2 regions of the Halobacillus sp. K22 genome follow, and region 1 is predicted to be linked to the other one. Evidence: riboswitches for the same ligand, from Rfam matches in the RefSeq annotation. Region 1 holds a riboswitch; the other holds the start of a gene.
The links. Region 1 has a riboswitch for lysine ahead of dapA (4-hydroxy-tetrahydrodipicolinate synthase). Riboswitches for the same ligand answer to the same signal wherever they lie in the genome.

Region 1 (3,174 bases):
GGGATCAGTGGATATTTGCTCAAAGACAGTCCCAGTGAAGATCTGGCAGAAGCGATTCGCAAGATTATCGACGGCCAGCGTATTTTCTCTCCTGAATTAGTTGATCTCGCTTACACACAGCAAGATCCGCTTACGGAAAGAGAGCGTCAGGTCATTAAGTTAATGGCCGAGGGAAAAAATACAAAAGACATCTCAAAAGAACTATATATTACTCCGGGTACGGTACGAAATTACGTGTCCGTCATCTTGGATAAGCTTGAGGTTTCCAATCGAATTGAAGCCATCTCGCGCTTTAAGGAGAGAGGCTGGTTCAAGTGAAGCCAGTAAAATCCATTAAAAAAACCAGGTCCTGAGGGAAGGACCTGGTTTTTTAATGAATTATAGATTAACTTTTACGTCTGCATCTTCACGAAGCTTCTCTACAAGAGTTTGATAAGCTTGAGATTCTTTTTGCTGAGTCAGCTGTTGTTTAAGCGTTGGTTTAGCTTCTTCATAGGATGGCATTTCCTGACCGCCTCCGGATTCTTCCTGTGCGGCCTTAGCTTCATCATACGCTTTTTTCAGCTCTTCTTCTGTAGGCTCTAGATCACCGTTCTCTTCCGCTAAGAGCTTGTCTACTTTAATCTGGGTTTGAAGCTGGGATCTAACTTGTTCTTCGTTCATTCCCTGTTGTTCTTCAATAGTAGAGAAGAACTGCTCCTTAGACTCTACCCCCTGATTGGATTCAACCAACTCGGTAATTCTTTCATTGACTTCTTCTTCCGTTGCTTCAAGTCCGCGGTCATTTGCTTCCTGTACGAGAAGCTCCTGTCCGACTAAACCTTCTGCTGTCTGCTGCTTCAACTGTTCTTGATCCACTTCCTGTCCAGACATTTGAGACTGCATGGCTGATCGTTGGAATTGACTTTCGTACGTGCGAGTAAACTCTTCTTTTTTAATTTCTTCGCCATTGACGGTAGCAACTACTTCCGGAACACCTTCTAAGTTAGGCTCAGGCATTTGAGCCTGTTCAGAACCTTCGCCCTCTTGACTGCTGCCTTCACCTTCCTGATTGCTTTCACTGTTCTCAGAAGATTCTTCCTGTTGAGACGCTTCTTCATTATTTTCGCTGTCTCCACCTGATCCTTCATCGTTACCGCATGCTGTTAATAACGCTATGAATAAAGCAAGTGATAAGCTTAATAACCATTTCTTATTCAATGTCATTCCCCTTTCGAATACCTAATGCTTGTCATTGTAACACGTGCCCGCCTACTGTACATCCATCACTTTTTAGTGTGTATGCCCATTGTAACATCTGTAATACACTTATACCCCATCACAAAGCCTTTGCGACCTTACCATTCCCACCATAATTTAAAATGTGGAATTTTTGTGTAAAATTAATACGCAGGGAAAAGTGACCCTTCCTCTTCAGTTTTGCCAAACGTGGAAGGAATCTTTCACCTTTTTACTAAATAGCTTTGTTAAACTTTGTGGTTGAGTTATAAGAGAACATAGTAAATACAATAAGCAATGAACGGATGCTGTTTCCCTCTAACTATAACAACTTACAATAAATTCCACAAAATATAAACCTTGAATTTTTCAATAATTTCTGTTAAGGTACAAGGAACTAAATATTTTCTTATTTCAATTCTATTTGAAGTAAGGATAGAGGTGCAAATTCCAAGAGTACGCATGTGAAGGAGAATGAGATCCTGTGACACATGAGGAAAGGGGTTTTTGCCGAAGCTGACGGAATCTCATGTTCCCGACGCTGGTTCTGATGCTTAAGAGGTGCAGGACTGTCATATAGGAGACTATATGGAGGGCTATCTTATGCAGGAACGGATATCAAAGTTCTAAGCAGCAGCGAACCCTCGTTGCTGCTTTTTTGTGCTTTACTGCTGCAGAGCCCTCAAACCTCGAACGTATAAAAAACTAAGTAAAGGTGTGAGGTTATGAACTTTGGTCAAGTACTAACAGCCATGGTAACTCCGTTTGATTCTGAAGGAAATATTGATTTCGATGCGACTCATTCCCTGGTCAATCACTTGATCTCCAACGGCTCTGACGGTTTAGTGATCGCAGGAACAACGGGTGAATCCCCAACATTAACGACAGAGGAAAAAGTAAGCCTGTATAAATTTGTTGTGGAAGTCGTAAACGGCAGAGTTCCAGTCATTGCAGGAACGGGCTCAAACAATACAAGAGCTTCCATTCAATTAACAAAACAAGCAGAAGAAGCCGGCGTCGACGCGATTATGCTGGTAACCCCTTATTACAATAAACCCACACAAGAGGGACTGTATCAGCATTTTACGACGATAGCCAAGACTACTTCTCTGCCAATTATGCTCTATAACATTCCAGGACGCAGTGTCGTTAATATGTCGCCGGATACCATTGTCCGCCTTTCTCAAGTGGATAATATCGTTTCTGTCAAAGAAGCGAGTGGTGATTTAGACGCTGCTGCTGAGATTATCAGTCGGACACCGGATGAATTCACGGTGTACAGTGGAGAGGATTCCAATACGCTTCCGTTCGTATCGATTGGCGGTACTGGAATTGTCTCTGTCTCTGCCCATGTGATTGGAAATGAGATGCAAGCCATGATTCAAGGGTATCGGAACGGTAACGGCAGCTATGCATCAGCTATGCACCGCAGCCTGCTTCCGGTGATGCATGCCATTTTCTCTGCACCAAGTCCATCTCCTGTTAAAGCCGCTTTGAATAGAAAAGGCATTGAAGTTGGTGGCGTTCGTTTGCCGCTGCTTCCATTAACAGAAGAAGAAGCCAATGAAATAGAAACGATTCTAACTTCCGTGCAGCCTAGAGAGCGTGCTTATAGCTGAATAAATAAGAAAATCCCCGTGCTCACCTTAACGAGCACGGGGATTTTTATGGCTTTTTTCATAAGAGACTTATTACACAATAGGGCCGGATTGTGTAAGAACTCAGCTTTGAAATATTTGTTGCGGTGAAGGTCCGGAGGGGGACGATTCGCTTTCCGTGGGCATGTGGTAAGCTTCCTCAGGCTTCGCCTTCCGGGATCTTACCGATCATGTTCATCCCACAGGAGTCTTCATCGTCCCCCTCCGGACCTTGCCAAATCAGAAGCTCGAAACGGTTTCGTCTTTCCTCCGCTTGAGAAAAAATAATCACATGTACGTATATACATTTTTTAGACTG
Region 2 (3,174 bases), on a different contig from region 1:
TCCTTAGGATAATTTTATCGTTTATTTCTGCTCAATTGAGGGTGTAAAAAAATGAATCAATATACCTATAAGCGCCACAACAGCCAGAGTGGCTAATAACGGAATCCACACTTGGCCCGTCAGGCCGAGAAGGATATATCCAATTGAGGCCGCCACAGCCGCAATACCCGCATAAGGAAGCTGGGTGAGTACGTGGTCAATATGGTTAGCACCTGCCCCCGTAGAGGATAATATTGTGGTATCTGAAATAGGAGAACAATGGTCTCCAAACACCGAACCAGCCAGTACAGCTGATAAAGCAGGCAGAATCATAGCCGGCTCAGTGACAGCTGCTATTTCCCCAGCTATTGGAAGCATGATTCCAAATGTTCCCCAGGAAGTTCCCGTAGAAAGCGCCATGAAGCCGGAAATAATAAAGATAAGGAGTGGCAGATACGCGACATTAATATCCGCCTGGCGGAACTGCTGTGCTAAATATTCACCTGTCTGCAGCTGGCTGATAATATCTCCAATCATCCAGGCGAAAACTAATATATAAATAGCGGGCAGCATGGCTTTGATTCCTTCCCAGAATACGATAGGCGCTGCCGACTTTGGTCCAGCTTGTGCTGCATATAAAATACCTGCCGTAGCAACGGCTGCCAATCCACCTATAAATAAGGAAATATTTACATTAGTATTCGCAAAAATAGCTAGCAGACTTACGGCACCCTCTGTATTTCGAATACCTGTAATCACCATAGCCGCTATGGTTCCAGCTACAAGCGCTCCAATCGGAAGAATCAAATGAGCGATTTTTCCATTATTATGCTGCTTAAATTCATCATTTAAATCCCCTGGTACATCACCGTGAGGATTAGTTAGCTCCCCGGTATCTACTGCTCTCTTTTCATGAGTCCGCATGGCTCCAATATCGAGCTTTAGGAAGATTGTAAGAAACACTAGCAGTAAAGCAGCGAACACATAATAATTGGCAGGAATCATTAAAACAAAAGCTTCCAATGCCTGATAATTAGAAATTTCATTAGCAGCTAAAATACTTCCAATCGTGCCAATGATATAAGCTCCCCAGCTTGATATCGGAGAGATAACGGTAATAGGAGCAGAAGTAGAATCAATGTAATAGGCAAGCTTAGCCCTTGATATTCTGTAACGGTCTGTTACAGGTCTGGCCACCTGACCAACAGCTAGTGCATTAAAGTAGTCATCAATAAAAATGATAATACCTAAAACAGACGGCAGTAATTTTGCCCCTTTTCGTGTGCGGATTTTCTCAACTGCCCATTTTCCGAAAGCCTTACTTCCTCCAGAAGCTGTCATAAAGGCTGTGGTAATTCCCAATAAAAATAAGAATGATAACAGATAAAGATTTCCTGTATTGAGAGCTCCTTCACTCACGAAAATAGTGGAAAATAAAGACCAGATTAATACAAAACCTTCCTTGAGATCAATTCCCGTGAGCATAAACGCTCCGATAATAATCCCTATACCCAGTGATAGAATCACTCTTCTTGTAAGTAACACAAGGACCAGCATTAGAACTGCCGGAATTAAAGAATAAATCGTTCCTTCCATGATATTCCCTCCGTAAAGCTATTGATGTAAACGGGAGTAGGAAGGCTACTGCAAATAAAAATGAGGAATAAAAAAAGACAATGATAGTAGAAAATAACCTATCATTGCCTGTTTTAGCAACTTGATTATCCTCCATTTCGATCAGTAGCGCCCCATGCACCCAAAAGAGCATGCATGACAGTGTGTCTCTTCTTCAGATATACACCAGCATAGGATAGTCTGACATCACTATCGTACACTTCGGCAGAAACTCATCCCTTTCATCAATGATCCTAGCTTGCCTTGCTCCCATTAATTACTAATGACGTCTGCACCTCTACCTCACCGATCTGATAAGGTCACGCATATTTAATTCCATGTCATTTTATCAGTCAGATTACATTATTGCAAGGCATCCATTGGAAAGGAAAAAGATGGTGATTTGTCTGGTCCTTCTCCTTGTCCTCCATAGAAATCAGGAACTTCTCCTAGGATAGTTGCTGTGTCTATAGGAATATCTGTTGCGACAGTAGTGGTTTCAGTGGAAAATGGAATGACAATCCTTACGTTTACCTCAATATGAATAGATAGTTGAAATAATGCTGCGTTAATACCATACTCCGTAATTTCGCTTTGGAAATTTGATTGTACATCTCCAATTACTCGTAATTGAACTGGTACTTTAGGACCCAGGTTTGCGAGGAGCGAATTATTTGTCGCCTGTCCTACTGGAATTTCAATTAATGTGGCAGGCTGTTCGCCAAGTTCTTCCTGCGTCATATTAGGGTCAATATCTGGTTCAAGTGTTGTATCTTCCATCGGTAATTCGTTTAGTTCCATTCTCTTTAGAAAGTTTTGGACGCGATACGTTGTGTTTCTCAGCACCCTGTTAACAACCACCGAATTCCAACCCATATAAACGATATTTCCATTATCATCTTTTTCCATTTTAACTAAATCATTAAATTGTAAGTCTTCTGCTATTTGTTTATTTACGGCTTCATTGATCGCATCTCTTGCCAATTGCTGGGTCTTTGTTTCAGCTATACCGATGAGAGCCGGAGTAATACCACGGTTGATTAACCAGAGGCTTAAAGCGGTAAAGAGTAAAAAAAACATAAAAGTCAAAACAATTCTTTTCCCGATTGAGGGTCCATTTGTAACTTTACTTTTTCCCATTAAAACAACCCCTCCTGAACTAACTATATGTAGTCCAGAAGAGGTTTAGGCATATAAATAATGATATATTTGAACCTTACCTTCATATCTACTGATGAAGCTCTTTATTCATATGTTTTTAGAGCTTCCGATAGCAAATCGCGGAGTAATTCAGGCATATAATAAGCCTTATTAGGTGCGTAGGCAATTTCGGGAAACAGTCTTCCGAAGGTAAACGTATCGGCGGTTGAAAGAGTATAGGACTTCTCCAGATCAATCGGTACTCCATTTTTTGTAACCCTTACCACGCGTTCTTCCCCATCCTGCGACTCTTTTGTTTCAATTTCCACGCCGGCAAAAACCATTTTTCCAATTACTTCTCCACGAAAGCCAAAGCCTTTTAAGCGGATCTCCGTTAACTTTCTTGTATGAGCTACCCGAATGACTTCCAGCAATTCGTCC

Region 2: another riboswitch for lysine. It lies ahead of ACTWPM_RS12180 (Na+/H+ antiporter NhaC family protein); the one in region 1 lies ahead of dapA (4-hydroxy-tetrahydrodipicolinate synthase).

What each region holds. Positions count from the first base shown of each region.
Region 1 covers NZ_JBQQCN010000026.1:17,674-20,847, forward strand. Annotated here, with positions in the region: gene ACTWPM_RS16405 (response regulator) at 1-318, shown strand, start outside; gene ACTWPM_RS16410 (SurA N-terminal domain-containing protein) at 379-1,206, opposite strand; lysine riboswitch at 1,647-1,825, shown strand; gene dapA (4-hydroxy-tetrahydrodipicolinate synthase) at 1,944-2,837, shown strand.
Region 2 covers NZ_JBQQCN010000015.1:79,185-82,358, forward strand. Annotated here, with positions in the region: gene ACTWPM_RS12180 (Na+/H+ antiporter NhaC family protein) at 22-1,575, opposite strand; lysine riboswitch at 1,713-1,902, opposite strand; gene yunB (sporulation protein YunB) at 1,957-2,733, opposite strand; gene ACTWPM_RS12190 (bifunctional metallophosphatase/5'-nucleotidase) at 2,838-3,174, opposite strand, start outside.